Regions from separate parts of the Glutamicibacter sp. V16R2B1 genome, predicted to be linked through region 1. Evidence: riboswitches for the same ligand, from Rfam matches in the RefSeq annotation. Region 1 holds a riboswitch; each other region holds the start of a gene.
The links. Region 1 has a riboswitch for thiamine pyrophosphate ahead of FDN03_RS10550 (ECF transporter S component). Riboswitches for the same ligand answer to the same signal wherever they lie in the genome.
Positions count from the first base shown of each region.

Region 1 (7,576 bases):
TGATCACCACCAGGCCCGAGACCCAGTCAATGGTGGCCACCAGCGGGATGGTGGTGGCCACGATCGCCGCCAGCTTCGCCAGCGGGTTGCGCCGGGCCAGCCAGCTGTCGCCCACCGCGGATCCCAGCAGCGGGTCCGGTCCGGAGGCCTCGGCCCGCGGGGCGGGGGCCTGCAGCTCAAGTTCCCGGGCGCCCAACGCCCGGGCGAAGTGCCCGTCATGGGTCACCGCGATCACGGCGGTGCCCTGCTCGATCACCTCGATGAGCAGCTCGGCCACCTCCCGCCAGGTGTTCGCGTCCTGCCCGAAGGTCGGCTCATCCAGGATCAGCACGTCCGGGCTGGCGGCCAACACCGTGGCCACCGAGAGCCGGCGCTTCTCCCCGCCCGAGAGCGTGTACGGGTTCGCCTCGGCCAGGTGGTCCAACCGCAGCCGGGTCAGCAGCGCGGCGGTGCGTTCGGCGATCTGCTGTTCATCAAGCCCGGTGCCGTCCTGCCCATCCCGTTCCCCCTTCGCCCGGCGCGGCCCGTAGGCCAGCTCGTCGGCAACGCTCTGGGTGACAAACTGGTGTTCGGGTTCCTGGAAGACCGTGCCGATGCGGGCCACCAGCTGCCCGGCCCGCCAGAGGAACGGCTTGTCCCCCGCCTCACCGGCCAACAGTTCAGTGGCGTGCAGCCAGCCGCTGGCCGGCTCCAGCAGCCCGCCCAGGGTCAGCGCCAGGGTCGACTTGCCCACCCCGTTCGCGCCGCGGATCACCAGTGCGCCGCCGGCGGGCAGTTCCAGGTCCACCGCCGCGGTCAACGGGGCCTTCTTTGAACGCCTGGCCTGCAGCTCGCTGGCCCGCAGCAGTTCACTGCCCGGGCTGGTGCGTGGGGTACGGGTGTGCGGGACGTAGCCGGGCACCCAGATCCCGGCCTCGGCCAGCTCCCGGCGCAGCGGCTGGTCGCTCAGCAGCGCCTGCGGGGCCACGTCATGACTGATCCCGCCGCCGGGCTCCAGCACCAGCACCCGGTCCACGTGTTCCACCCAGGTCTCCACCCGGTGCTCGACCACGATCAGGGTCGCTGCCGTGCGCTCGGCGGCGTTGAGCACCGCGTCGCGTACCCCCAACGCGCCCTCCGGGTCAATGTTGGCGGTGGGTTCATCCAGCAGCATCAGCCCCGGGCGCATGGCCAGGATCCCGGCCAGGGCCAGGCGCTGCTTCTGTCCCCCGGACAGCTGCTGGGTGGGATGTTCCGGCGCCAGCTGGCCCAACCCGACCGCCTCCAGTGCCAGGGGAATGCGCCGGGAAATCTCCTGCGGGTCCACCCCGAGGTTTTCCGCCCCGAAGGCCACGTCGTCTTCCACCCGGGCCTGCACGATCTGGGTTTCCGGGTCCTGCTGCATCAGGCCCACACCCTGGCGCGGCCCGAACGCGTCCTGCTCCCCCACCAGCAGCTGCCCGGTACACCCGGCCAGCTCGGAAACGTCCAGGACCCCGGCCATGGCGTGCAGCAGCGTGGATTTGCCCGCGCCGCTGGGTCCCAGCAGCAGCACCCGCTGCCCGGCCGGAACCTCCAAATCCAGGGCGTGCAGGGCCGGTTGCTGCCGGTCGGCGTGCTTCCAGCCGAACCCGCGCGCGCTCACGGACAGGGCACCGGATTCCAGCTGGGGCAGCGCGGCGTGGTTCGTGATGCCGGCGGTCATTGCTTCGCCCGCCCAAAGACCGGTTCACGGTTCGCCCTGCGGCTGGGCAGCGCGGAAAGCGCCCCGGTGGCCGCCAGCGCGCGGGTGGCGAAGTAGGACAGGATGCCGGCAATCACCAAGCCGGAGAGGCTCATCGCCGCCACGTGGAAAAGCTTCATGCCCGCGGTGTATTCCGCATAGTAGGCCATCAGGTAGGCCTCGCTTAGCGCACCGAACAGTCCGGCGCCCAGCCCCGCCAGCATCGCCACCCCAAGGCTCCACACCCGGTAGCGGAAGAGCGCGAACACCACCTCGGCGCCCAGCCCCTGGACAATGCCGGAAACCAGCACGGTGATGCCCCACTGCGAGCCCAGCAGCGCGGAGATCACCGCGGCCAGCAGTTCACAGTACAGGGCGGCGCCGGGCTTGCGGATGATCAGGGCCCCGAGCACTGCCGGGAAGAGCCACATCCCGGCCACGAAGGCGCTAGCCGGCGGGAAGGCCACAAAGGCCAGGGAAATGAAGCCGTAACCGGCGTTCCAGCCCCAGAACACCACGCCCGAAGCCACGGCGATCACCGAGGCGACGACGATGTCGGCGACCTTCCACGAGCTGCTGGCCCGCAACGGTGTTGTTGTCACTTGGATATCCTCCTGAATCAGGAGGGGAGCATGTATGCGAACCGGGGCGCGTCCCCGGGGGCATACCTGAGATTCTCGACTTCCTTCGCCGGTACTAGCCGGGGCAGGTTCGAGGGTCTGCGATCTATCGCACTCTCAGCGTCTTTTACCCTTACGCCTGCCGTGACGCGCCTGGCGGCACGGCAGCGGGCTGGTATGACGCTCCCCTGTCGGTTTATGTCTGCGTTGCCACCATACCCCAGGATGCCGGTCGGGCAGAACCCGCACCGGCGACCGGTTTGAGGCGGACGTCATATTGCTCTTGCTCCGGCCGCCAGGCGCCGCCTAGCGGGAGCGGGTGAGCACCGGTTCCCGGTGGGCCCGGCGGCTGGGCAGGGAGGCCAAGGCACCGGTGTTGGCCAGCATGCGGGTGAGGAAGAACGAGCAGATCCCGGCGATCAGCAACCCGGAGACGCTCATCGCCGCCACATGGAACAGCTTCATCCCGGCGGTATAGTGCACGAAGTGGGCGGTGATGTAGGCACCGTTGAGGGCGCTGAGGAAGCCGGAGCAGAAACCGGCCAGCATGGCGGCGGACAGGTTCCACACCCGGTAGCGCAAGAGCGCGAACACCAGCTCGGCGCCCAGCCCCTGCAGCAGCCCGGAGACCAGCACCGTCAGTCCCCAGTGGGTGCCCAGCAGGGCCTCGATGATGGCGGCCAGCAGTTCGCAGTACAGTGCCGCACCGGGCTTGCGAATGATCAGCGCCCCGAGGACCGCGGGGAACAGCCACATGCCCGAGAGCAGCGCGCTGGCCGGCGGGAACGCGGCGAAGGCCAGCGTCACGAAACCATAACTGGCGCTCCACGCCCAGAACACCACGCCCGAGGCCACGGCGATGACCGAGGCGATCACGATGTCCGCGACCTTCCATGAGGTGCCGCCGGTTCGCTTGGTTGTTGCCATTTTCTTCCATCCTCCTGGTTCAGGAGGGGAGCACATGCGGATGCGCAGGGAGCTGTCCCTGCCGCACATCTGAGATTCTCGACTTCCTTCGCCGGTACTAGCCGGAGCAGGTTCGAGGGTCTGCGATCTATCGCACTCTCAGCGTCTTCCACCGGTCCCGGCCACCGGCGTTTGCTGCGCGGTGAGCCTCGGGGACGGTATGACGCTCCCCTGTCGTTTCTTGTCAGCAGATTGCCGCGGCGATCCGTGGATCACCCGATGCCATGTCTGCGATGCCACCATAGCTCAGGATATGCTTTCGATAGAAAGAGAAGTCCCCATGCGAACAGGAGCGCGAAGAATGAAACCAATGATGAAGCTGCTCGCCACCGGCATTTCCCTGGGAGCCGGGTTTGTCGGCAGCAAGCTGGTGGACCGCCTGTGGAAGGGATTCACCGGCAATGACGCCCCGCGCCACGGCCAGGAAGCCGAAGCCGAAGCCTCGATGCGCCAGGCCCTGGCGTTCGCCGTCTTCTCCTCCGTGGTGGCCGCGATCATCCAGGTCCTCACCGACCGCGGCACCCGCAAGGCGTTGGCCAAGCTGAACAAGTAGTTCCCCGGCGATTGCGCCGTGGACAGGCAGGGCCTCGGAGCACCGTGATGCGGTGCTCCGGGGCCCTTGTTCGTGGTGCCGGCAGTGGCGCTAGTCCTTGTTCTGGCGGCTGGCGTTCTCCACCACGGTGCGCAATTCGTCGCTGTACAGCGTTTCGCGCTTCACGTGCTTGGTGCGGTACCCAGAACGGCCAATCATGTGCGCGGAGACCGGTGCGGTCAGCAGCTGCACGCCCCAGGCCAGGGCGAGCACCGGCACCACCTGCCAGGAGCGCAGGTGGATGGCCAACCCGATGAACAGCAGCAGGAAGCCAAGCACCTGCGGCTTGGTGGCCGCATGCATCCGGGTGAGCAGGTCGGGGAAGGTCAACAGGCCTATGCCGGCGATCAATGACATCAGCGAGCCGACGATCATGCAGCCGGCGGCCACAATTTCCAGGAACTGATCCATCACGCATTCCTCTGGTCGGAAACGAACCGGGAGACGGTGACCGAGCTGATGAAGCCGATGGCGCAGGCGATCACCACGAACAGGATGTGGTTGGTGTGCCGGTTCAGGTACATTTCCAGGCACAGGGCGGCGGAGATGATCAGCAGCATCACATCCAGGGCCAGCACCCGGTCCAGGATGGAGGGTCCGCGGGCGACCCGGATCAGGCAGGCCACCGCACCCACCGAGAGCAGCACTCCGCTGATTCCCACGATGATGTAGCTCAACGCTTTGCCTCCTTGGCCTTCTGGCGGGCGCGCTGGGCGATGTCCTTGCGCACCTGCTTGACGTACTCGTACTCGTCGTGGCTGCCGATGGCCATGATCACCCGCCGTTCGATTTCATGGATCTTCGCCCGGGAGCGGGCGACCTTGATGGCGTTGGAGGCGTTGAGGTAATGCAGGTACAGGGTGGAGCTGCGCCGGTCCACCTCCACCACGAACGATCCGGGGATCAGGGTCAGCACGTGCCCGACCGTGGTGACGATCAGGTCCGAGTCGGTGTGCAGGCGCACCGCGATGATGGAGCTGCGGGTCTTCTGGCGCCGGAAAAGCGCCAGGTAGGAAACCTCCAGGCTGGCCGCCACCACCTGCATGATGAACCAGCCCAGCAGCAGGAAGCAGTACCACGGGTTGATGCGCCCCGACAGACGCACCGGGGGCAGCGGGAACAGGGCGACCAGCAGCAGGGACAGCAGCGCCCCCACGATTAGGGTTCCGGGGGTGAAGTCCTGCCACAGCGCGCCCCAGACCAGGGTCATGAACAGCAGCAGCGGCCACTCCTGGCGCAGTGTGGCGCGGTTGCGCTGGCCCGAGGCCTCATCCAGCGCGTCGGCGATGCGCTGGTCGCGTGGCTCGTCAATACGTTTTGGCATGTGTCCTTCCCCTTTAGCCTGGCGGCAGAACCGCGGTGATGTAGGGGGCCCGGCTCAGCAGCTCGGCGGCCACCCGCTGACAGAAGGCAAAGAGCGGTCCGGCGAACACGGTCAACGCCACCCCGGCGGCGACCAGGGCCCCGGTGGAGTAGCGCATCCCCCAGGGCAGGAACTTCGCCTCCATCTGCCGGGCGAGCCTGGCCCCCAGGATCGGCCCCTGATTGCCCGAGGACTGGATCAGTTCGGTCATCTCCTTGGACTGGTCCACCAGGGACGCCTGCGGGTCCTCCGCCTCGGCCGCCCGGCGCCAGAAGGCGCGGGCCCAGACGCGGATGATGGCCAGCAGGGTCAGCAGGCTGGTCAGCAGCCCGGCGGCGATCACCGCCCAGTTCAGTGCCCCGCCCTGTTCGGTCGCGGCGTGCAGCAGGCCGAACTTGCCCAGGAACCCTGAGAATGGCGGGATGCCGCCCAGGTTGATGGCCGGGATGAAGAACAGCACCGCCAATGCCGGGGAAAGGCGGGCCAGGGATCCCAGTTCGGTGATGTTCGCGGTGCCGGCTCGCCGTTCAATCAGCCCGGCGACCATGAACAGGGAGGTCTGCACGATGATGTGGTGGCCCACGTAGTAGATCGTGGCGGCAATCGCGGTTTCGGTGCCGACCGCGATCCCGAAGATCAGGTAGCCGATGTGGCTGGTCAGCGTGAAGGAGAGCATGCGCTTGAAGTCCGACTGGGCCAGCGCACCGAAGATGCCGATCACCATGGTCAGCGCCGAGACCACCAGCAGCACCGAGTTCACTTCCCCGCCCGGGAACAGCAGCGTCTCGGTGCGCACGATCGCGTACACGCCCACCTTGGTCAAGAGTCCGGCGAACACGGCGGTCACCGGGGCCGGGGCGGTCGGGTAGGAGTCCGGCAGCCACAGCGAGAGCGGGAACACGGCGGCCTTGATGCCAAAGGCGATCAGCAGGAAGCTGTGCAGGATCAGCTTTGTCCCCGAATCCAGGTCGGCCAGCTTCAGCGCCAGATCCCCCATGTTCACCGTGCCGGTAGCCGCATAGATCAACGCGATCGCGGTCAGGAACAGCACCGAGGAGACCACGGAGACCACCACATAGGTGATGCCCGAGCGGATCCGTTCGGCGGTGCCGCCCAGGGTGAGCAGCACATAGCTGGCGGTGAGGAAGATTTCGAAGCCCACGTAGAGGTTGAACAAGTCCGCGGCCATGAACGCGTTGGACACCCCGGCCAGCAGGATCAGGTAGGCAGGGTGGAAAATCGAGACCGGACCGTGCTCATCCCCGTCGGCCATCCCCTGACTGGTGGCGAACAGCAGCACCGCCAGGGACACCACGGTGGAGACCAGCAGCATGAACGCGCTGAATCCGTCCACCACCAGGGCTATGCCGGTGGGGGTGTCCCACCCGGCGATGGTGATCGCGTAGGTCTGCCCGTTCCAGGTGGCCGCCAGCATCCCGACCTCCAGCAGCAGCGTGGTGCACAACACCCCGATGGTGATGATCCGCTGCCAGCGCACCTTGCGCCGGGCCAGGAAGGTCGCGCCGGCGCCGAGGATCGGCAGGATGACCGCCAGCGGGGCCAGGGACATGAGCTGCTGCATCTATTCCTCCCCCTCGCGGATCGGTCGGCCTTCCTCATCGACGAATTCGGTGGTGTCTTCCTCCACGGGAGCGTCCTCTTCTTCGTCGTAGGCACTGGCCTGGGAGACGCGGATATCTTCTTCATCGTCCCGCACGGTATCGGCGTTGGTCAGCGACCAGGACCGGTAGATCAACGCGAGCAGGAACGCGGTCACCGCGAAGGTGATGACAATGGCGGTCAGGATCAGCGCCTGCGGCAGCGGATCCGAGTACTCATCGGCCGGCAGGTCGGGCTGGAACAGCGGGGCCTTGCCCATCCTCCCGCCGGCGGTGAGGATCAGCAGGTTCACCGCGTTGCCCAGCACTACGATGCCCAGCAGCACCCGGGTCAGGGTGCGTTCCAGCACCAGGTAGTAGCCCACCGCCAACAGCACGCCCGTGATGACCAGGAAGGTGATGTTCACACTCACCGGCCCACCCCCGTCTGGTAGCTGGCCACCACATCATGGCGGGCCACCGGGGAGCGGCCCTCGGAGAGCTGGTCGATTTCGCTGCCCAGGGATCGCAGCACGTCCTGCACCAGGCCGAGCACCACCAGATACACTCCAATGTCGAAGAAGGTTGAGGTCACGAACTTGTGTTCGCCAAATAGCGGAAGGCTGAACTGCCAGACGTAGGTGCTGAACACCGGGTCCCCCGCCAGCAGCGGAATGATGCCGGAGCAGGCCGCCACGGCCAGCCCGCCACCGATGAGGATGTTCGGGGAGACGC
Region 1 covers NZ_VATX01000015.1:100,323-107,898, reverse strand. Annotated here, with positions in the region: gene FDN03_RS17025 (ATP-binding cassette domain-containing protein) at 1-1,684, opposite strand, end outside; gene FDN03_RS10550 (ECF transporter S component) at 1,681-2,304, opposite strand; TPP riboswitch at 2,368-2,522, opposite strand; gene FDN03_RS10545 (ECF transporter S component) at 2,629-3,249, opposite strand; TPP riboswitch at 3,316-3,471, opposite strand; gene FDN03_RS10540 (DUF4235 domain-containing protein) at 3,599-3,841, shown strand; gene mnhG (monovalent cation/H(+) antiporter subunit G) at 3,932-4,291, opposite strand; gene FDN03_RS10530 (monovalent cation/H+ antiporter complex subunit F) at 4,291-4,557, opposite strand; gene FDN03_RS10525 (Na+/H+ antiporter subunit E) at 4,554-5,204, opposite strand; gene FDN03_RS10520 (Na+/H+ antiporter subunit D) at 5,218-6,825, opposite strand; gene FDN03_RS10515 (Na(+)/H(+) antiporter subunit C) at 6,826-7,275, opposite strand; gene FDN03_RS10510 (Na+/H+ antiporter subunit A) at 7,272-7,576, opposite strand, start outside.

Region 2 (7,576 bases), 310 kb from region 1:
TTTCGCGTTCCCAGGCTTCACGCACGTCCACCACCAGCACCTGGTTTCGTCCCTGCCCGTCCTGCAGTTGCCCGGCATCAATCTGCCGTACCGTGGCCGGCAGGGCGCACCCGTGCTCGTAGTCCTGCAGCTCGGTGACGGGCTGCCGATGCGGGTCCGCGGCAAAACGCAGGATGTCGGTGGTGGCTTGCAGGGCGTCGTAGCGCCAGAAGCGACCGATCAGGGGTTCACCGATTCCGCAGATCAGTTTCAGCGCCTCGGCGGCCATGGTGGAGCCCACCACCCCGCACAGCGCCCCGAAGACCCCGCCTTCGGCGCAGCTGGGCACCGAGTCGGCGTCGGGGATTTCCGGGAACAAATCGCGCAGCATCGGGCCGCGGCCCGGGGCAAAGACTGACACCTGGCCGCTGAAGCGGAAAATGGTACCCCAGATCAGTGGGGTGCCGCTCAGCTCCGCGGCGTCATTGGACAGGTAACGGGTGGCGAAGTTGTCGGTCCCGTCCAACACCAGGTCGTGGGCGGCGAACAGTTCCACCGCATTGTGCCGGGTGAGCTTGTCCACGACGGCGGTGAGGTTGGCCTGCGGATCCAGGCGCAGCGCGGCCTGGCGCGCCGACTCCGCCTTCGCCCGGCCCAGGTCCTGGTGCCGGTGGACCACCTGGCGCTGCAGGTTGGAGGCTTCCACCACGTCATCATCGATGACGCTTAGCTGCCCCACCCCGGCGGCGACCAGGTAGTTGATGATGGGGGCGCCCAGTCCCCCGGCACCCACCACCAGCACCCTGGCGTTGCGGATCCGGCGCTGGCCCTCGGGCCCGACCCCGGGCAGCGTCAGGTGCCGGGAGTAGCGGGCCAGCTGGTCCGGCGTCAGTTCGGGGCCCGGGGCCACCAACGGTTCCAACGGGCTCATGAGAACTGTCCCGCCAGGCTTTGCATGGTGCCCTCGACCGGGGAGGAGGCCAGGGCCAAGTCCCGTTTGGGGATGCGCCCGGCCAGCCGGGCGGCCCGTCCGGCGCTGACGGCGTCCCGCATGGCCGTGGCCATCAGCGGGGCGTTGTGCGCCCGGGTTACCGCGCTGGCCAGCAGCACCGCCTCACAGCCCAGTTCCATGGCCAGGGCCGCGTCCGAGGCGGTGCCCACCCCGGCATCCAGGATCACCGGGACGCTGGCCCGGTTCACGATGGTGGCGATGTTGTGCGGGTTCAGGATGCCCAGCCCGGAACCGATCGGGGCGCCGGCCGGCATGATCGCCGCGACTCCCACATCATCCAGTCGCTGGGCCAGGGCCGGGTCGTCATTGGTGTAGGCAAAGACCTGGAACCCGTCGGCCACCAGCTGTTCGGCGGCGGTAAACAGTTCGATCGGATCCGGCAGCAGGGTATGCTCGTCGGCGATCACCTCCAGCTTGATCCAGTCCGTTTCCAGGGCCTCGCGCGCCAGCCTGGCGGTGAGCACCGCATCGCGGGCGGTGTAGCAGCCGGCGGTGTTCGGCAACGCCAGCACGCCCAGGCGCTGGAGCATGGCGAACACCGAATCCCCACCGGCTGCGGCATAGTGCCTGATGGCCACGGTGGTGACCTCGGTGCCCGAGGCGACCAGGGCCTCTTCCAGGGTGCTTAGGGAGGTCGCTCCCCCGGTGCCCATCACCAGGCGGGAGCGCAGTTGTGCCCCGGCAATGCTGAAGACATCTTCGGGCGTGTGGGGTGCTTCGTTGCTCTGGGTCATCTTTCTCATCCTCCCTGTGCGGCGGTGACCAGGTCGATGCGTGCCCCGGGCGCCACCGTGTGGCTGGCCCAGGCGCTGCGCGGAATTACGTCCCCGTCGATGGCGAGGGCGATTCCCAGCCGTGAGCCGTCCACGGCCAGGCCTTGTTCGTTGATGAGCTTTTTGGTGTGCCCGGCGACGATGTCACGCACGGTGGCCCCGTCGGGCAGCTTCAGTCTCTGGCCGTTGAGCTGCACCTCGATCTCGGTGATTTCAGGCATTGCCTCTCGTGCCTCTCTTTCTGGTTGCTTTGGCTTTGGCTGGTGGCGCTCACCGGGGTGGCGGGCGGCGCCGGATGTCTGCGGCTGCCCGGGTTCGGGGCCGGATGCGCGGCGGACAGGGCCGCCTGATCGGGTGACCGGGATCAGCGGCTGGTGCTGCTGGCCGCGACCGGAAAGCGGTGCAGCCCCAACAGCCCACGGTGCGTCCCCGGGTCGGCGCCCAGCAGCAGGTCACTGGCGATCCGGGCGCCCAGGGGTGCCAGCAGGACGCCGTGGCGGAAGAACCCATTGCTCACCACCGTGTGTGCGTCCACCCGGTCGATGATGGGCCGGTCATCGGGGGTGCCGGGCCGGGGCCGGGCGACCACCTCACGCAGGGAGGCGTCCATGATCCCGGGCACCAGGCGCCGGGCATCATCCAGCAGGGTGTACAGCGCCTCCACGCTGACCAGGTCGTTGCCGTCCTCGCGGCTGCTGGCGCCAAGCACGATGCTGCCGTCGCTGCGCGGCACCAGGTACACGTTGCGCCGGTGCACCACCCCGCGCACCGTGTGGGTGAGCAGCGGGCGTAGGTGGGCCGGCAAGTGCAGGCGCAGGATGTCGCCGTGCACCGCCCGCAACGGCAGCTGCGGGGTGCCGGGCACCTGTCCCAGGCCCGTGGCCAGCAGCACCTGGTCCGCCTCCAGCACCCGCCCGGTCTGGGTGTGCACCCGCGCCGTGGCGCCGCAGAGCTCCACTTCGCTGACCTGCTCCCGGATCAGGTCCTGCCTGAAATGCTCGATGAGGATGCCGGTCAGTGAGCGCGGATCGACCTGGTGGTCCTCGGGGAATACCAGAGCTCCGGCGATGTTGCCGGCTAGGGCCGGTTCCCTGCGCCGCGCCTGGGAGCCCAGCAGCATTTGGGTGGGCAGCCCCAGCCGGTGGCGGACCTCCTCCAGCTCCGCCAGCGCCTGGCGGTCGGCGGCCTCGGCGGCGACGACCATGGTCGGGTTTTGCCGGTACGCCACCGTCGTTCCGGTGGCCTGTTGCACGCGCGCCACCAGTTCCGGGTAGAGCTGCGCCGAGTCGGCCATCATCTGGTGCAGCCGGTCCTGTCCCCAAACGATTTCCGCGGCCGGGGCGAGCATGCCGGCCGCCGCATGGCTGGCGCCCCCGGCGGGGTTAGGGTCGCAGAGCGTGACGCGCACCCCGCGGCTGCGCAGTTCAAAAGCGGTACATAGTCCGGCGATCCCGGCACCAACGATCACGACATGCATCAGGGCACTTTCCTTCCTACGGCGGCATGACCCGCATCAGGTGTAGCGGTCGGCACGAAGCCCTCTCAGCCCGGATCAACAGATCGCGCAGGCTCCCGCGGAGTTAGAAGGATTATAGGCATGGTGCAGCTCACAAACACCAATTGCATGACGGCCGGTCCCGCCGGCGGGCCGCCGCACACACAACCCGTGGTTCACTGGGAGGCATGAACGCATCCGGCACCACCCACAACGCGCAGTCCTACCCCCGGCTCCTGGAGCGCAGCGACCCGTTGGCCCAAGAGCTGCTGGCCCTGGAAGAGCAGTTGCTCTCACCAGCGGTCCGGGGGGCTGCGCAGCAGCTGGCTGTGCTGCTGCACGAGATGTTTGAGGAGGTGGGGGTCTCGGGCCGGCACTACACGAAGGACGAGATCATCGCGCTGTTGGCCACCCAAACGCGCACCGATAATCCCCCGGCCGCCCTGCACGCCCCGAGCCTGTTGGCCTTGTCCGAGCATCAGGTGCTGCTGCGCTGGCAGAGCACCGGGGTGCGTACCGCCCACCGCAGTTCCCTGTGGCAGTTGGAGCGGGGACGCTGGCAGCTGCTGTACCACCAGGGCACCGCCAGTGCCGTTGGCGCGCAGCAGCACTCGACCCCGGCGCCACGCCCGGCCCCAGCCCCGGCAGGACTGGAAGCGACGAGGGCGCGTCTGCGCCCGCTGCGCCCCGCCGACGCCCCGGCGGTGTTGGCCGCGTTCACCTCGGATGCGCAGATGAAGCGCCAGGGATCGGTAAGAACCCTGGATGAAGCCCACGCCTACATCGACCGGCTGCTGGCGTCCCCGCAGGAGCAGCGCCCCTACGCCATCGACGTGGACGGGACGCTGGTGGGCCTGGTGTGCGCGAGCCTGGACCGGGCCAACACGCTGAGCTGGTTCTGGTACTGGGTGGCCGCCGGATACCGCGGCCGGCAGCTGGCCAGCCGGGCCGCGGCCACCGTGGCTGATCACCTGCTCAGCAGTGGCGGCGTGCACCGGCTGGAACTGGGGGCGCGAGCGAACAATCCCGCGTCCCTGCGGGTGGCCCGGGCCGCTGGCTTCATTCAGGAGGGTGTGGAACGCGAAAAGTTCGTCATGGACGGCGCCCGGGTGGATGTGCTGACCTTTGGACGGCTGCGCAGCGACCCGTTCCCGGCCATCGCCGCCCTGGAGCTGGAACCGGCTCCGGGCGAGGCATAGCTGCGCTGTATCCGCGGTTGGCCCCAAGCCGGGGTGCGCGGCCCAGAAAAGACGGGGGCGCCACCGGCATCAGCCGGCGGCGCCCCCTCGCGTTCCTAGTTGTCGACCCGCGTGCTGGTCACCGGCGTGCCCAATTCCACGGTGCGTGAGACCGTGCAGTACTTGTCGTGTGAAAGCTTGATGATCCGGTCAACCATTCCAGCGGCTTTGCGCCCCTCCTCGGTGTCCGGGAACTTCAGGTCGAAGGACATGGAAATGTCCTTCATGCGGCTGGCCCCATCCTCGGTCACCTTGTATCCGGCGGCCTCCACCTTGAAGGTCTCCGGTTCGCTGCGCCGGGTGGTGGCCACATCAACGTCAATTGACGAGCAGCCGGCAATGGCGGCCAGCAGCAATTCGACCGGGCTGAGCAGCCCCTCGCCCTGCCCGAATTCGATGCTGGCTCCGGTTTCGGTGCTGGTGGCGCGGTATTGGCGGCTGGTGGTGCGTTCGACGGTTACCGCACGTAATTCTCGTTTCTCTTCACTCATGACTCCATCCTGCCACTGTCCCCGCTGGGGTCGGAACCGGAACCGGCAAGCCGCAGCACCGTACCGTGGGGTACACCGTCCGTGGTTTCCGCCGGTGCGAACCCCACCGCGCGCAGGAACGCCGCGACGGCATGCTCCGGCTGACCCACCTCGACGTGCAGCTCAAAGCTGAGGCCTTGTGCGTGGCCGATAAGTGCCCGGCCCACGCCACGGCGGCGGTGCTCGTGGTGCACCCAGAGCAGGCAAAGCCGCGCCCCCTCCAGGGCCAGTGTTCCAACAACCTGCCCCTCGCGCTCGGCCACCACCACGCGGGCGTTGCCCAGGTAGACGGCCTCCAGCGCCTGGGCCAGCCGATCCATGTCGGCGGCAGAGACCAACTCGCGTCCGGTTGCAGCCGAAGCCCGCCAAATCTCCAACAGCCCCGGCACCTCGTCCACCGTTGCGATCTCGCGTGTACTGATCATCGCTGCCCCTCCTGTTGCTGCCACCGCTTAACTTCTCCCAGCCAGTGCCGTACCGCGCACACCACCGCGGCCGGTTGTTCCACATGGACGTTGTGTCCGGTCCGCTCAATGACGTGGTGGCTCATCATTGGGTAGCGGCGCTGCAAGAGCCGGGCGTCCTGACTGCCCACAATATGGTCTTGCGCGCCGCTTATCACAACGACCGGGACCCTGAGCTGGGTCCTGCGCCGCACGGGGACCGGGTCAAGGTCATAGCGCTTGGCCAGGCGCGCCATGGCCCGCAGGTTCGCGGATTCCGTTCCGGGCAGGATCTGGGCGGCGAAGCGCCGCCATGTTGCCTCGTTCTGCAGAACTGTCATGGTCCGAAAGTTTTCACGTGCCGGCAGAGGCAGGCGGGCCAGCAGCTGGGTATCTTCTTCCAGCACGGTGCGTGGCGGCAGGGTGCGCTCTTCGGTGCGCGGAAAGACCACCGGGGCCAGCAGCCCGAGCCCGAGGATGCGCTCCGGCATCCGGTCCGCCAGTTCCTGGCAGAGCAGCCCGCCCATTGACTGCCCGAACGCCACGAACCGGCGCCGCCCCAAATGACGGTGTACCCAGTCCTCCAGCCAGTCGGCCAGCTCGGGCAGACCTCCCGGGGAGTGCAGGGACGGGGTCGCGCCGTATCCGGGCAAATCCAGGTAGTGCCGGCGGAAAGCCGGCTCGGCGGCAAAGGCTTGATCCAGCATCAGCAGGTTTCGGTGATCCAGCCCGTTGCCGTGCACGATGACCAGCTCAGGTTCCTGCCCCGCCCCCTGCCCGAAGGTTGCCTCTGGCGGCCTATCCGGCATGGAGTCTAGCGGGCTCAGTTGCCTGGTTGTCTTCTTGGACTTTTCGGGCCACCGCCCACGCCAGCAGGCTTTGGCCGAGTACGTAGGTTGAGATGATCCAAAACCCGGAGACCGGGATTTGAAGATCGGTGAAGGAACGAAACACGATCATCGCGTCGGAGGCGAGGAAGCTCGCCGCACCGGCACCAGCCAGCGGGCCCAGCCCGGTAGCAAGCACGGCCATGGTGCTCAGGGAGATTCCGTAAAGCAGCACCGGGAGCAGGAACTGGCCGGCCTGTGGTGCGCATCGCACGACCAAACCGGCCAGCGCCAGGACGTAGGGCGCCAAACCCCATGGCCGGCACAGCAGCGAGGTCGCCCGGTAGGGCCAGAAGGCGGCGATGTAGGTGCCCTGTGCGGCCAGGAAGGACAGGACCAGTGCGAGAAATCCGGGTTCTGCCCTCACAAAGCGTGGGATGGTGTCCCCCAACCAGGAGAAGACCAGTGCCGCGCTCACCAGCGGCACCAATCGGTGCTGGTGACCGCCGGTGGCGGCATGAAAGGCGGCAGCCAGGGCAGGCATCAGTAGTATTTGGGTCGCATCGGCCAGCAACCCGTCGGGTTCAAAGATCTGCACCCCCAGGTGCAGTGCGCTGCATAGACCAAGCGCACCAACACCAACCCAGACTCCCGGTGCGAGCCGTGAAGCTGCGGAACCCGAACCTGACCGGCCGCGAACACCGTCGCAAAGCCGGTGCTTCCCGGAAATTTCCCCGCACCCAAAGCTGCGCGATCCCACCCAGCGCGGCACGGATTCCTGGTACTCACGGTAGGCCTGGGGGTGAATTTTCTCCAGGGCCCGTTCCTCGGCCGGGATCTGTTTTCGGTCCAGCCACACCCACAGCCCGGCAGCCGGCAGCAGCCCCCAGGGGTTTTGGCGCCATAGTGCATGAGCGGTGACCACACCGGTTAGTCCCAGATACATCGGGTTTCTGGTGAACGCGTTGACCCCGTCGGTGACCAAGACGCTGGATTCCTCCGGCTGGGCGGGATCCAGGGTGGTTCCGGACTGTCGAAACCTTGCCACCGCGGCACCGGCTACGGCTGCTGCGCAGGCGGCCAGCCCAGTCGCCGCGATCTTCATGGTGCGGCTGGGCTGGGACGAGCGCGGCAGCAACCGCTGCGCAGCCACTGCCAGACCGGCGGCCACGGGAGGTATCAGACGGGGCACGTGAGGTAGGTCCATGTCCCTCATCCTACTTCGGTGACGAGGCACCCCAATAGATCCCCGGGTAAATAACTAGTGACTAGTCAGCAC
Region 2 covers NZ_VATX01000015.1:412,931-420,506, reverse strand. Annotated here, with positions in the region: gene FDN03_RS12075 (ThiF family adenylyltransferase) at 1-910, opposite strand, end outside; gene FDN03_RS12070 (thiazole synthase) at 907-1,725, opposite strand; gene thiS (sulfur carrier protein ThiS) at 1,731-1,985, opposite strand; gene thiO (glycine oxidase ThiO) at 2,129-3,241, opposite strand; TPP riboswitch at 3,238-3,350, opposite strand; gene FDN03_RS12055 (GNAT family N-acetyltransferase) at 3,448-4,458, shown strand; gene FDN03_RS12050 (OsmC family protein) at 4,554-4,988, opposite strand; gene FDN03_RS12045 (GNAT family N-acetyltransferase) at 4,985-5,452, opposite strand; gene FDN03_RS12040 (alpha/beta hydrolase) at 5,449-6,279, opposite strand; gene FDN03_RS12035 (lysoplasmalogenase family protein) at 6,269-7,504, opposite strand; gene FDN03_RS12030 (VOC family protein) at 7,559-7,576, opposite strand, start outside.
Region 2: another riboswitch for thiamine pyrophosphate. It lies ahead of thiO (glycine oxidase ThiO); the one in region 1 lies ahead of FDN03_RS10550 (ECF transporter S component).

Region 3 (7,576 bases), on a different contig from region 1:
ACGTCGGCTTCACCGTTCTTCTTGTCGCCGTCGCTCAGCTTCTCTGCCACCCGGTTGGCGGCCTCGAGCTGGTCGCCGAAGGTGAGGTCGCTGATCCCGCTGGGGCTAACCAGCGTGGCCGTGTCCGCGGTGACCGTGCCGATGAACCCGACCGATACACCGTCGACTTCGCGGATTGTGTACTCCCTGAGGACCGGCTTGCTGGTGCCCTTCTCGTATACGTTCGCGCCGAGGGCATAGTCCGCCCCCTCGGCTCCTTCGGCTTTGGACTTGGTGCCGTAGCGGGGGATTACACGCTCCTCCAGGTCCTGGAAACCACGATCGAATTCGTGGTTGCCCACCACCGACAGGTCCAACCCGGCGGCGCCGAGCGCGTCAATCGTGGGCGCATCCTGCTGTGAAGCGGAGGCGAACGTGGAGGCACCGATGTTGTCGCCGGCCGAGACAAAGAGGGTATTCGCATTCTCCTGCCGATATTTTGCGACCGCTCCGGCCAGTACTGCAGCTCCGGCAGATTCGCCCTCGGCCTGGATGCGTCCGTGGAAGTCATTGATGCTCAGCAGGTTGAGCTCTACTTCCTTGGCCCGACTTGGGTCGGTGGGCGCTGCCTGCGCGCCAACGGCGCCGGAGGCAATGAGCGAAAAGGACGCCAGGGCAGTGAAACCGACCCTGGGCAGACGTCTGGAGGTAGACATGGAAAATCCCCTAGAGGTAAACAAGTGATCGTCACATGTTTATCCCACGGGAGTGAACCTGTCGATACTTTTTGATGAAGTGTGGGGTTGATGTCGGGGGCCGTTCACGTGGCCTCGCTTCACACGGCGTTCCCGCAGCGGGTCGGCCTGGTCGGCTTTCATCGCGAAATCCGCGCCACAGTTTGACTATCAAGCAGATCTTTCACGTTCACCGTGTGATCGTGGCCGGCTTCGGTGCAGAGCCGCAACGGGGGCGTGCGGATCATTCGCCGCTGGGTGGCCCCACCCGCGAGGCTCCCACGATTCGTCCGACCAGCGCGCATACGGCCAGCACGAAGAGCAGGTATGCCCCGGTAAGCAGACCGTAGGCCAACTCACGATGCTGGACGTTGAGGGCAAAGATGAAGACCGCGGCACCGCACACCAAAAGCGCAACCCCCAGAAGCCGCATCTTCATCTCTGCATCACGCATCCCTTGTTCCGTAGACCACGCTGTCCCGTGAAAAACCAATGACTGTAATTACAATAATTGCACAAATAGTTGTCCGAAGGAATCCTCCGAAAGGACTAGATGTGCCTGCTCACCTACCGCAGTGGGATGAAGCGGCGCCTCGGGGAGCAGGGTAAACCTAGGAAAAACCGGTTCACCGCCGTGAGCCGGGGGTGTGCGCGGTTAGAGGCAGCTGCGCAGGATCTTCTCAATGGCCGCCTGTTCGGCCTTTGTCATCCACGCGTCATATTTCGCCTTCACCTGCGTCTGACGGGAAACGTAGCTGCACCGGAAGGAGCGGTTGGGCGGCAGCCACGTTGCCGCGTCCTTGTCGCCCTTGGATGCATTGGTCGGGCCATCCACAGCCATCAGGTTCAGCGGGTCGTTGGCAAAGTTCAGGCGGGTTTCGGCGTCCCACTGCTGGGCGCCCTTCTGCCAGGCATCCGAAAGCGCCACCACATGGTCGATCTGCACCGCGCTGCTGGTTCCCTGCCCGCGCACAAAGGAGATGCTCTTGCCGGTGTAGGGGTCATCAAGTACGCCGCTGAGCACCACGCATTCAATGCGTCCCTCCCGGTATTCCACGTCCTTCAGGTCCCGGGCGAGAATGTCATTGCGCGCGTCGCACCCGTTGCGGTCGGGGTCCTTCCAGCCCTTGCTGAATTCCTCGCGCGAGTACCCGGTCTTCGGGGCGCGGCCCTTGACGTCGATTTCCTCAAGCAACGCCAGCGATTCTGCGAACTCAAGGCTTTGCTCTTCGGTGATGGGGCCGCCGGTGGAGGGGGCTTGTGACTGCGTTTGCCCTGGAGCGGCGTCGGGGTTGAAATCGCTGAGCGTCCCGGCCGAGCATGAGGTCAGTGACAGTGAGCCAAGCAAGAGGGCCAGGGTGATGAAGCGACGCGGGCTGCGCATGCGGTAGAAGGTTCCCTTCGATGCAGTGGGCGCACCAAAAATAAGGTGCTGCCTGTGGTGTACAGCCAGCACCTTATCGCTTCGGGGCGACACTATCGCCCGAACCGCCGGGGCACCTTCATGTGGTGTCCGTGACGCAGACCGCGCTAGTTGGTCGCGGTTCCCGGATCCTCGTCCTGGCCCGGACGGGTGTGCGATGCCCCGCCCTCATCACGCCACTTCTTCAGCTGCTCGGGTGACACTTCGCCGGTGTCGATGTTTTCTGGTGCGTAGGGGTCCTTGCCCTTGTCATTTACCGTGTCCATATCCTCACCGTAGGCCGGTTCCGGCAAAGCGACAAGGAGTCCGGTCCCGTCCGTTTTCGTAACGGCAACGGCGCGGCCTCGGCATTGTCCGGGCCAAAAAGTCTCCAAGTCGGTGCCTGGTCGCTGGATGTGGTAGGAATGGGGTTAGTGACACGGGGTGCCGCCGCAGCGGCTGAGAAAACACCCGTCGAACCTGCACCAGTTAGTACTGGCGAAGGGAATGTCCTGGATTCCACGATGCCCCGCACCTTTGAGTGGCTGCGGCGTATCCACCGGGTTCCGTTCGCCTTGACCCACATTCAAGGAGTTCGAACACCATGAACACACAAACCACCACCGTCGAAACCAGCAACAGTGCTCTGCCCCTGGCAGAGCAGCAGGTGTTGGTCACTGGCGCCGCGCGCGGGCTGGGCGCGGCCATCAGCACCGCCTTCCTGGACGCCGGAGCGAACGTGGTCCTCAACTACCACTCCTCGGGGCAGGCCGCCAACGATCTGGCTGTCCGCTACCCCGAACAGGCCCTGGCCGTACAGGCTGATGTGCGTGAAGCCGGGCAGCTGAAGGACCTGGTCCGCCAGGCCGAAGAGCACTTCGGCAAGCCGCTGACCACGCTGGTCAACAACGCGCTGGTCGACTTCTCCTTCAACGGGGACGCCCGGCCCAAGGCTGGCGAACTCAGCGCGGCCGATTTGAGCAAGCAGTTCACCGGGTCGGTGCTGGCCCCGGTCGCCGCAATCCAGGCCGTGCTGCCGAACATGCGCAAAGCCGGTTTTGGACGGATCATCAATATCGGCACGAACCTCTTCCAGCATCCGGTGGTCCCGTACCACGACTACACGGCCACCAAGGCGGCACTGCTGTCGCTGACCCGCACCTTCGCCGATGACCTGGGACCCGAGGGGATCACCGTGAACATGGTCTCGGGCGGACTGCTGCGCACGACCGACGCCTCCGCGGCCACCCCGGAAGAGGTCTTTGACTTCATCGCCTCCGGCACACCGCTGCGCAAGGTCACCAGCCCGGCCGAACTGGCGGACGCCGTCCTGTTCTTCGCCTCCCCCTGGGCCCGCGGCGTGACCGGACAGAACCTGATCGTGGATGGGGGACTGGTTAAGGGATGAGCCCCAAGCAATTGAAACTCAACCTGTTCATCTACGGTGCAGGCCACCACCAGGCTGCCTGGCGGGACCCGGACTCCGCTGCCGAACGCCTGGGCGACACCGGGTACTACACGCAGCTGGCGCAGACCGCAGAGCGCGGGCTGCTGGACGCGGTGTTCCTGGCCGACGGCCAATCCATCTCCCCGCAGGCCGCAAAGGCCGGACCCACCTGGTTCTACGAGCCGCTGACCCTGCTCTCGGCGTTGAGCCAGCACACCGAACACATAGGCTTGGTGTGTACTGTCTCCTCCAGCTTCTACTCCCCATTCCATGCCGCCAGAATGCTGGCCAGCCTGGACCACCTCTCCGGCGGACGGGCCGGGGTCAACGTGGTCACCAGCATGTGGGATGCCGAGGCGCAGAACCATTCGATGCCCGGGCTGGGGGACCATGACACCCGATATGCGCGAGCCGATGAATTCATTCAGGTGGTGCGCCGACTGTGGGATTCCTTCCCGGCCCAGGCCATACAGGCCAGCCGGGACGGGGACTTCGCCAGCCCGGAACTTCTGCAGCCCATCGAACACGTGGGGGAGCACTTCACGGTGCGTGGCCCCCTGAACGTTCCCGGCGGCCCGCAGCGGGCCCCGGTGTTGTTCCAGGCCGGCTCCTCCCCGCAGGGTCGGGAGCTGGCCGCGAAGTATGCCGAGGCCGTGTACGCGGTGGCCGCCGATCGGCAGATGGCCCTGGACTACGGTACCGATCTGCGCTCCCGGATCGCCGCGGCCGGACGCGACCCGGAAGCGGTGGCGATCATGCCGGGTCTGGTGACCTATGTGGGGCGCACGCATGAGGAAGCCCGGGCCAAGCAGCGCCGACTGAACGAGCTGCTGCCCACCGGTGACGCGCTCAAGCAGCTGGGCGTCTTCGTGCAGCAGGACACCTCCGGATGGGACCTGGATGCCCCGGTGCCCGAACTGCCGCCACTGCACAGCTTCACCGGACCGAAGGGACGCTATGCCACGATCCAGCGGCTGATCGCCGTGCACCAGCCCACGGTGCGCGAACTGCTGGGGCTGCTGGCCGCCGGAGGCGGACACGCCACCATGATCGGTACCCCGCAGTCCATTGTCGATGAGATGGAGCAGTGGCTGGACTGCGGGGCGGCGGACGGCTTCAACCTGATGCCGCCCACTCTGCCCGGCGGCATCGAGGATTTCGTGGACCTGGTGATCCCCGAACTGCAGCGCCGGGGACTTTTCCGCACCGCGTACTCCTCCTCGACCCTGCGCGGGCATCTGGGACTGGGCCTGCCCGCATCGTCCCGGCCCCGCGAAGAAGCCAGCCAGCCCGGATAGCGGCCGGGGCCGGTTCAGCGCGATCGGGTGCGTAGCGTCCAGTAGGAGGAGACGTGCACCCGCTTCTTGTCCAGGCCCCAGCCAGCGACGATGCGGGAGATCGCCTTGGCGGCAGAGCGCTCGCCGTGGGCGATCACCGTGCTCTGTGGCGGGGGAGTGGGCAGCTCCAGGAAAGCTTCGGCCAGCAGGTCGGTGGTGCCCGGAGGCTGTCCATTGCGGTGCAGCCAGCGCAGCTCCACTCCCGCAGGGTGGGGGATCTGCAGTTCGCCCTGCGGCCCGGCCACCTCCAGCAGGGCCACGCCCAGCGCCGTCTCGGGCAGGGCGGCAAGGGCGCGGGACGCCGCCGGGATCGCCGTTTCATCGGCGCCGAGGACGAAGTACTGCGAGTCCGGGTCCGGGCTGAACTTGCCGCGGGCCGCCGAGATCACCAGCCGGTCCCCGGGGCGCGCGGCCTGCGCCCACTCCCCGGCGGAACCGGGTTGATCATGCAGCACGAAGTCGATGGCCAGTTCCTGCGCGGCGCGGTCCACCCACCGGATGGTGTAGGAGCGGGAGCGGGGCACCTGGTGGCGGGGCAGGTGCTGCCGCAGCGCCTTAATGTCATAGGGCGGTTCAAGGCCCAGCTGGGGGTCGGCGAAGTAGACCTTCACATATTGGTCGGCCTTCGTGTTGGGCTGGAAACCGTCCAGCTGTGGTGCTCCGGCGATGATCCGCAGCATTTGTGGGCTCAACTGCTCGCTCCGGCGGATCTCCAGCACGTGCTGGCCCTTGCCCTGCGCCGGCGCCACACGGGGCTGGTCGGATTCGGGGGCGGCGGAGACCGGTGCCTCGGCGGGTTCCCCTTCACGGTGCGGTGCGTGGAGCGCGGAACCGTGCAGCATGTCGCGGGCTTCGAGCAGGGCCGCGGCGGCCCCGGCACGTTCGGCGGCCGCCCGAAGCTGCTCCTGCTGCTCTGGGCTCAACTCGAAGCCAGGGGTGTGGGCGTACTTCAGCGCCTTCCTCACCGCTTTGATCCCGGCCTTCGCCCCGGCCTGCTCGGCGCGTTCAAGCACCTGCAGGACGAACAGATCAGCGCCACTCGGAGCCCCCTCGCCTCGTCCGGGGCGCGGGTACTTCTGCCTCTGGTGCTTCGACATCTGCCGGCCCCCTTCGAATCATGCGCGGGTATCGGGTGGCGGTGCCGCACTGGCCCGGCCCACCGCGCTTGGGCCGGCACCTCGAGTCTGCGCGCTGCCGAGCTGGGATACAAGATGGGGCGGCTCACCTCCGCTACCGACATGACTCCCCATAGCGCCGCCCTACCTTGCACTATTACACGGCTACCGTGAACCTCAAGGCGGAAGAATCGAAAATTTTATTTGCCATCGTTAGTTGCGAGACAGCTTTGACGTACTAAAGTTCAGGCTGCGCAGATACGTCCGCGCATCTACCAAAGCCCAGAATACAGATCTGCAGATTTAGGTTCTTCTCGCGGCAGAGGTGTCCGGGGATAACGTCTATGTGGACCATGGCATTTCCATTGCACCCGCCAAGCGACCAATACCGGGGAAAGCACTCGGCGCATTGCGCCCAAAGGGACTCTGGTCATCACCGCCATGTACAAGATGGGAAGGCTCACCCCTGCGGAGAGGGGGAAACGCAACGACCCGTCTCCCCGCGAGGGGGAAACGGGCCGTTGCGTTAAATCGGAGAGTGGCGATTAACCGAAGTACTTCTCCATGGTGCCCTCGTGGGCCTCACGCAGTTCCTCCACCGAGGCGGTGAAGTGCCCCTGGACCTCCAGCGCGTTGGACTCGGCGTCCACCACACCGATCCGGGCCACGGTGATCCCGCGGGCGCTGGTCATGTCGTTGAAGCGCACTTCCTCGCTGCGCGGCACCGCGACCAGGGCGCGGGCCTGTGTTTCGGAGAACAGCGCAGTGAACGCGTCGATGCCATCACGGGTCATGACCTCATCCAGCGCCACCCGGGCACCCACGCCGTAGCGCAGCACCATCTCGGACAGCGCCGCGGCCAGGCCGCCTTCGGACAGGTCGTGCGCGGCGTCGATCATGCCGTCGCGGCTGGCGTTGATCAGCATCTGGCCCAGCGCCTTCTCCGCGGCCAGGTCCACCTTCGGCGGCAGCCCGCCCAGGTGCCCGCGCAGGTTCGCGTACTCGGAGCCGTCCAGCTCATCCAGGGTCTTGCCGATCAGGTAGATCGCCTGCCCGTCGGCCTCGGCGCGCCACCCGGAGGGGGTGCGGCGGGCCACGTCATCCAGCTTGCCCAGGGTGGCGACCACCGGGGTCGGGTGGATGGCCTTCTCCCCGGTCTGGTTGTACAGCGACACGTTGCCGCCGGTGACCGGCACGCCCAGCTCCATGCAGGCGTCGGACAGTCCGCGGATGCCCTCGGCCAGCTGCCACATTACGTCCGGGTCCTCGGGGGAACCGTAGTTCAGGCAGTCGGAGACCGCCGCCGGGATGGCCCCGGAGGTGGCCACGTTGCGGTAGGACTCGGCCAGCGCCAGTTGCGCTCCTGCGTAAGGATCCAGGTAGGTGTAGCGGCCGTTGGCGTCGGTGGCGATCGCCACCCCCAGCCCGCTCGCTTCGTCCACGCGCACCACGCCGGCGTCATCCGGGGAGGCCAGCGCGGTGTTGCCACCCACGTAACGGTCGTACTGGCGGGTGATCCAGGACTTGTCGCACAGGTTCGGGCTGGCAATCAACTCCAGCAC
Region 3 covers NZ_VATX01000007.1:47,953-55,528, reverse strand. Annotated here, with positions in the region: gene FDN03_RS04395 (bifunctional UDP-sugar hydrolase/5'-nucleotidase) at 1-695, opposite strand, end outside; gene FDN03_RS04390 (hypothetical protein) at 958-1,167, opposite strand; gene FDN03_RS04385 (HNH endonuclease family protein) at 1,369-2,097, opposite strand; gene FDN03_RS16390 (hypothetical protein) at 2,244-2,402, opposite strand; TPP riboswitch at 2,546-2,640, shown strand; gene FDN03_RS04380 (3-oxoacyl-ACP reductase) at 2,720-3,523, shown strand; gene FDN03_RS04375 (LLM class flavin-dependent oxidoreductase) at 3,520-4,860, shown strand; gene FDN03_RS04370 (siderophore-interacting protein) at 4,875-5,996, opposite strand; gene purL (phosphoribosylformylglycinamidine synthase subunit PurL) at 6,560-7,576, opposite strand, start outside.
Region 3: another riboswitch for thiamine pyrophosphate. It lies ahead of FDN03_RS04380 (3-oxoacyl-ACP reductase); the one in region 1 lies ahead of FDN03_RS10550 (ECF transporter S component).

Region 4 (7,576 bases), on a different contig from region 1:
AGGACATCTACAAGATCTACGCCGAATCCACGGTGGGCCAGGAGCACCTGCAGCAGGTGCTCGCCGAGGCCCGCCAGATCGTGGACGCCGCGCTGGCCGGCCAGGTGTAGCCCGCCGCCACGGCGCCGGGGCTAGATGAGCTTGTCGATGAACTTGCGCTTGGCCCAGGAGTAGGGCGGGTAGACGGCGTTCAGGGTGTCGATCACCGTGGTCTTGTTCAGCTCCGGACGCATCTGCGAGAGCCGCTCAAAGCCGTGCTTGCCGTGGTAGGAACCCATGCCGCTGTCCCCCACGCCGCCAAAGGGCAGGGTCGGGACGATCAGGTGGGTCATCGGCGCGTTGTGCACGATCGCCCCGGCCCGCACCCGGTCGGAGAAGATCGACTGCAGCCGCGGGTTCTCGCTCATCAGGTAGGCGGCCAGCGGGGCGGGGCGTTCGGCGATGAACTGCAGGGCCGCGTCGAAGGACTCCACCTCGATCACCGGCAGGATCGGACCGAAGATCTCCTCGGTCATCAGCGGGCTGTCCAGCTCCACGTCGCGCATCACCGTGGGGGCCAGGCGCAGGGTCTGGGCGTCGCTCTGCCCGCCGATGACCACCCGCCCGTGCTCCAGCAGCCCGGTGAGCCGCTCAAAGTGCTGGCGTGAGACGATCCGCCCGTAGTCCTGGTGGCTGATCGGGTCCCGGCCGTAGAAGCTGCTAATCGCCTTGGCCAGGCGGTCAACCAGCGCGTCCGCGTCCCCGATGGACAGGATGTAGTCCGGGGCCACGCAGGTCTGCCCGCTGTTCATGAACTTGGCGAACGCGATCCGCTTGGCGGTGGCCGGCAGGTGGTTGTCCACCACGGTCGGGCATTTGCCGCCCAGCTCCAGCGTGGTGGGGGTCAGGTGCTCGGCGGCCGCCCGCGCCACGATCCGCGCCACCCGCGCCCCGCCGGTGTAGAAGATGTGGTCCCAGCGCGCGGCCAGCAGCTCGGTGGCGGTGTCCACCCCGCCCTCGCACACCGCGTACACCCGCGGGTCCAGGTAGTGCGGCAGCAGCCGGGCGATCGTGCCGGAGGTGGCCGGGGCCAGTTCGGAGGGCTTGAGCACCGCCGCGTTGCCGGCCGCGATCGCGGCGATCAGCGGGGCCAGCAGCAGCTGCAGCGGATAGTTCCAGGCGCCGATGATCAGCACCACCCCCAGCGGCCGCGGCTCGATCTTGGCCATCGCCGGCTGCAGCGACAGCGGCACCTTCACCGAGGTGGAGTCCATCCACTCGGCCAGGTGGCGCTGGGCAACGTCGATTTCCGTGCGCAGGAAGTCGATCTCGGAGAACTTCGCCTCGGTCGCGCTCTTGCCCAGGTCCTCGGCGAGCGCGGCGATGAAGTCCTCCTTGCGTTCGGCCAGCATCTTCTCCAGGGCCCGCAGCTGCTGGGCGCGGAAACGGCGCGGATGGGTGATGCGCGCGTCGGCGGAGCGGCGCAGGTGCGCGATCATCTCCGCGATCTTGCCCGGGTGCTCGTCGACCGGCGGCGCGGTTTCCCCGACCGGTTCCGGCGGCTGCTGTGAGGTGAAGATTCCCATGGCTCGAGCGTACGTCATCCCCCGGCCCCCGTTTGCGCCACCGGGTTGATACATTGGGCTGGATAAAGGAGGGCCGATGACCGACCTGAGCGCCCCGCTGGGCTCGTTCGCCGTCGCCGCCGCCCTGGTGGCGCTGATCCTGCGGGCCCTCAGCCCGAGCGGGAGCGGGAACCTGCTGTCCCAGGCGCGCCGGTACGCCCGGTGGTGCGCGCTCATCGGGTTCCTCGCCGCCGTCTCCACCGACTGGTTCGATGCCTTCTACCTGATCAGCGCGGAGGGGCAGGCGGTGCCCGGCGGCTGGCCGGGCGCGGTGGGGCGGGCCGCCACCCCGGCGCTGTGGGTCGGGTTCGTCTACGTGCTGGCCCAGTTCACCGGGCCGCGCGTGCAGCGCAGCGCCGACCCGCAGCCGCGCACCGGGCTGGTGCCGGGCAAGCTGGTGGCGGCCCTCGTCCTGGTCCTGGCCGGCTCGCTCACCGCGCTGTGGGCGGCGGGCGATGTGCCCTACCGGGCTCCCACCGCGCAGCGCGAGCTCAGCGAAGAGGAAATGAGCTACTTCATCCCGGCCGCCGACGGGTTGCGCCCGGCCGGCGAGGTGCTGCCGTACCTGGCCCTCTGCCTGGGGCTGCTGGTGGCCGCCACCCTCCTGGCCAGCCTGGTGATCCTGCGCCGCAGGCCGCTGCCGGGGATCTCGCGGCACGACAACCGGGTGCTGCGCCGGGTGTGGCTGAACCGGCTGTACCGCACCGTGGCCGTGGTCCTGGCCGCCAACGGCGCGGCCGCCCTGCACTACAAGGCCCGGTGGTTCCACCAGCAGGCCGCGGACGGGGACCTTGAGCGGCTGCGCGCGCTGGGCGACGGCTGGGATTCGGTAGGGAACTACGCCGTGCTCGGCGTCGCCCTGGTGATGCTGTTCTGGCGCCCGCCGCAGAACTTCGAGGGCGTCACCGCCGTGCCGCGGCATCCGGTGCGCGCCCTGCGCGATCACCTGTTCGCCACCCAGTACGTGGCGCTGGGCGCCTCACTGATCCTGCTGCTCGTCCTGTGGCCCACGCACTCACCGCAGCCGCAGGCCCTGCCCGATGCACGGCCGGGGATGCACCTGATGGTGCTGATCACCGGCGCCGCCCTGCTCTACCTGGTGATCACCGGCAGCAGCATGGGGTACGTGCACGGCAAGGCCGGTCGGACCGGGCCCCGGCACTGGGGACCGCTTCCGCGCTGGATCTACCCGGTGGCCGGGCTGCTGATGGCCGCCAGCGTCTACTTCCTGCTGCGCCCGCCACTGGACTACCTGTGGGGGCTGGTCACCGCCCCGGCGGCGTTCATCCTGCTGCTGGTGGCGGTGCTGTTGCTGGCCCACGCCGCCGTGCGCCTGGCCAGCCGGCGGATGCAGGTGGCCTGGGCGGTGGATGGGCACTGGGAGCGCTGGTACCGGCAGGTGATCGAATTGCGTTCGCTGCGCACCGTGACCGCCGCCCTGGGCGCCCTGCTGTTCTGCGGCTACGGGTTTGACTACGGATGGGTCGGGCTCAGCCTGGCGGTGCTGTGCTTCCCGGCGCGGCTGCTCATCCCGCACCCCGGCCCCGAAAAGCACCCGTCAGCGGCACATGGGCGCCCGGCTGCTGCCGGCCCTGCAGCACCGCCGGGCGCGCCGGGCCGGCCCTGACCTGGGGCGGCGCGGTGCGGCGCGTCACAGGTTTGTCAACGGGTGGGCGATTGCGTACGCTCGGTCACGAGTGACACGGGGTGTCGGCGCCGCCGACTGAGATGACACCCGTCGAACCTGAACTAGTTCAAACTAGCGGAGGGATGTCGCACATGACCCTGCCTGCCGTGATCCATTCACTGCGCCACACCAGCCCCCTGGTGTTCTGCCTGACCAACACCGTGGTCGCCAACTTCACCGCCAACGCGCTGCTGGCCGCCGGCGCCGCCCCGGCCATGACGAACCTGCCCGGGGAGGCCGGGCCGTTCGCGAAGACCGCCTGCGCGGTGCTGGTGAACCTGGGCACCCCCAGCACCGAACAGCTGGCCGCCATGGATGAGGCGATCGAGGCCGCGAACCAGGCCAACACGCCCTGGGTGCTGGACCCGGTGGCCGTTGGCGCGCTGCCGGTGCGCACGCGCTACGCCCAGCGCATCGTTTCGCTGCGCCCCGCCTTGATCCGCGGCAACGCCTCGGAGATCATGGCCCTGGCCGGGCACCAGTCCGCCGGGCGCGGGGTGGATTCGGCCGACCCCGTGGCCGCGGCCATCGCCGCCGGGCGGGAACTGGCCGAACGCCACGGCGCGGTGGTCGCGATTTCCGGGCCGGCCGACGCCGTGGTCAGCGCCCAGCGCACGGTCATGGTGCACACCGACGGGATCGAACTGACCCGCGTCACCGGCGGCGGGTGTGCCCTGGGCGCGTTCGCCGCGGCGGCGATCGCCGCCGGGCAGGACGTGTTCACCTCCACCGTTGCCGCCCACGCCTATTATGGGCGGGCCGCCGAACGCGCCGCCGCCCTGTCCCTGGGGCCGGGCAGCTTTGCCGCGCAGTTCCTCGACGCCCTGGCCCTGACCGATCCGCAGGAACTGGGTGCGGTGCGCATCGAGGAACTCTAGATCCCTCATTCTTCATCCCCCCACGACTCAACCCGCCGGCCCCGCAGGGGGGCGGTTTAAGGACAATCATGCGAAATCTCGGCGTATATTTGGTCGCCAACACCGCCAGCTGCACCCCACACCGCACCCTTGAGGTCATCCAGGCCGCCGTGCAGGCCGGCGTGCAGTGGATCCAGCTGCGCGCCAAGGAGGAAAGCGCGCGCGAATTCTATGAACTGGCCCTGGCCGCCGGTCAGCTCACCGCGGGCCGGGCCGAACTGCTGGTCAACGACCGGGTGGACGTGTACCTGGCGGCACGGGCCGCCGGGGCCGCGGTCACCGGGGTGCACATCGGGCAGCAGGACCTGCCGGTGCAGCGGGTGCGCGAACTGATCGGGGACGCCACCTTGGGGTTGAGCGCCTCCACCGATGAGCAGCTGGCGGCGGCGAACGCGAACGCCTCGATGATCGACTACCTGGGCGTCGGGGCGATCCGGGCCACCCCCACCAAGAAGGACCACCCCACCCCGATCGGGATCGAGGGCTTCGCCCGGGCCCGGAAGATCGCCCAGCTGCCCTGCGTGGCCATCGGTGCGCTGCAGGCCGAGGACGCCCCGGCGCTGCGCGCGGCCGGGGCCGAGGGCATGGCGGTGGTGCGCGCCATCTGCTCCAGCACCGACCCCGGTGCGGCCGCCGGCGGGCTGCTGCGCGCCTGGCAGGAGGCGAAATGATCCACAACATCCTGTCCATCGCCGGTTCCGACCCCTCCGGGGGCGCCGGAATCCAGGCGGATTTGAAGGCGATCGCCGCGACCGGGGGCTACGGGATGGCCGCCATCACGTCCCTGACCGCGCAGAACACCCGGGGCGTGGACGCGGTGCAGGCCGTTGAGCCGCAGTTCGTCACCGCCCAGCTGCGCAGCATCGCCGCCGATGTGCGCATCGACGCGGTGAAGATCGGGATGCTGGCCAACGCCGGGATCATCGACGCGGTGCAGCAGTGGCTGGGCGAACAGCCGGCCGGGCTGCCGGTGGTGCTCGACCCGGTGATGATCGCCACCAGCGGGGACCGGCTGCTGGATGACGCGGCCCACCAGGCGATGTCCCGGCTGCTGGCCCGGGCCACGGTGCTGACCCCGAACATGGACGAACTGGCGGTGCTGCTGGGTGAAGCGCGCGCCACCACCTGGGATGGCGTGTTGGCCCAGGCGCAGCGCCTGGCCGCCGCCCACGACGTGCTGGTGGTGGCCAAGGGCGGGCATCTGGGCGGGGAGCAGTGCCCGGACGCGCTGGTGGACGCCACCGGGGTGCTGGCCGACTTCCCGGCCGCGCGGATCGACACCGAAAACACGCACGGCACCGGGTGCACGCTCTCCAGCGCCCTGGCCAGCCTGTACGCGCGCGGCGGTAACTGGGCGGCGGCGCTGGGCGCGGCCAAGGAGTACCTGGCCGAGGCGATCGCCGCCTCCGGGCAGCTGTCAGTGGGGGCCGGGCACGGGCCGGTGCACCACCTGGCCGGGCTGTGGTCCGGGCAGGGGCTGGCGCCGGCGCAGGACCCGATGCAGCAGTGGTGGCAGGACATCGCCGGGATCCGGGAGGGGATCGATGAGCTGGACTTCATCCGCCAGCTGCGGGCGGGCACCCTGCCGCGGGCGAACTTCGACTACTACATCAACCAGGACGCCCTGTACCTGCGCGGCTACGCCCAGGTGCTGGCCCAGGCCAGCATCATCGCCCCGGACGCGGCCGCCCAGCGCTTCTGGGCCGCCGCCGCCTCGGCGACGTTCGAGGAGGAAATGGCGCTGCACCGCGAATTCGCGCTGGACACCGCGGCGCACGGCAGCGAGACCACCGCGAACTATGTGAACCACCTGGCGGCGGCCGGGCACCACTACCCGGTGCTGATCGCCGCGATCCTGCCCTGCTACTGGATCTACCAGGACGTCGGGTCCCGGCTGGCGGCGGCCGGGCACGGGCAACACCCCTACCGGCAGTGGCTGGCCACCTACTCCTCCCCCGAGTTCGATGCGGCCACCGCGGCGGCGATCGGCATGGTGCGTGCCGCCTACCGGCGGGCCGATGAACGCACCCGGCAGGCAATGTGGCGGGCCTTTGAGACCTCCAGCCGCCACGAGCTGGCGTTTTTCGCGCAATCGGGGGCCGAAGCGTAAGATACTTCCCGGCCCATAATCAGGAGGAACACGCATGAAATGGTCGATCCACGGCGACGGGAAGTCCATCACCCCCGGTGAGGTGGTCGCCCCGGATGAGCGGCTGCACTGGCCGCAGACCATTTCCATCGGCACCCAGCACATCCTGGCGATGTTCGGCTCCTCCATCCTGGTGCCCACGCTGACCGGCTTCCCGGTCACCACCACCTTGCTGTTCACCGGGGTGGCCACCATCCTGTTCCTGCTGATCACCGCGAACAAGGTGCCCAGCTACCTGGGTTCCTCCTTCGCGCTGATCGCCCCGGTGATGGCCACCATGTCCAGCCATGACATGTCCGCGGCCCTGGGCGGGATCGTGATGACCGGCGCGCTGCTGTTCGTGGTCGGGCTGGTGGTGCAGAAGACCGGCACCGGCTGGATCCACGCGCTGATGCCGCCGGTGGTGATGGGCACCATCGTGGCGCTGATCGGCCTGAACCTGGCCGGGGCGACCCTGGAGCCGATGAAGCAGGTTCCGCTGACCACCTTCGCCACGGTGCTGGCCGTGGTGCTGGCCACCGTCGTGTTCAAGGGGCTGCTGGGCAGGCTCTCGATCCTGGTGGGCCTGGTGCTCGGCTACCTGGTGGCCCTGGCCCAGGGGCAGGTGGACTTCGCCCCGGTGGCCGACGCCCCCTGGTTCGGGCTGCCCGAATTCAACACCCCCAGCTTCCACCTGGACACCGCGCTGATGTTCCTGCCGGCCGTGTTCGTGCTGATCGCCGAGAACATCGGCCACGTGCGCACCGTGGGGCTGATGACCGGGCGGGACCTGTCCCGCTTCAACGGCCGGGCGCTAATGGCCGACGGTGCCGCCTCGGTGTTGGCCGGGCTGGGCGGCGGCTCGGCGACCACCACCTATGCGGAGAACATCGGGGTGATGGCCGCCTCCCGCGTCTACTCCACCGCCGCCTACTGGGTGGCGGCGATCGCCGCCATGGCGCTGGCGTTCCTGCCCAAGTTCGGGGCGCTGATCGGCACCATCCCGGCCGGGGTCATCGGCGGGGCCGGGATCGTGCTCTACGGCATGATCGGCATCATCGGGGCCCGGCTGTGGATCGAGCACCGGGTGGACTTCGGCAACCCGATCAACCTGATGACCGCCGGGGTAGGCCTGATCATCGCCATCGCGGTCACCTCCGAGATCAGCTTCGGCCAGTTCCAGCTGGGCGGGATCGCGCTGGGGACCATCGCCACCCTGGTGGTCTACCACCTGATGTCC
Region 4 covers NZ_VATX01000002.1:38,230-45,805, forward strand. Annotated here, with positions in the region: gene pgm (phosphoglucomutase (alpha-D-glucose-1,6-bisphosphate-dependent)) at 1-110, shown strand, start outside; gene FDN03_RS00755 (aldehyde dehydrogenase family protein) at 132-1,565, opposite strand; gene FDN03_RS00760 (hypothetical protein) at 1,642-3,231, shown strand; TPP riboswitch at 3,298-3,392, shown strand; gene thiM (hydroxyethylthiazole kinase) at 3,384-4,169, shown strand; gene thiE (thiamine phosphate synthase) at 4,238-4,879, shown strand; gene FDN03_RS00775 (bifunctional hydroxymethylpyrimidine kinase/phosphomethylpyrimidine kinase) at 4,876-6,318, shown strand; gene FDN03_RS00780 (solute carrier family 23 protein) at 6,353-7,576, shown strand, end outside.
Region 4: another riboswitch for thiamine pyrophosphate. It lies ahead of thiM (hydroxyethylthiazole kinase); the one in region 1 lies ahead of FDN03_RS10550 (ECF transporter S component).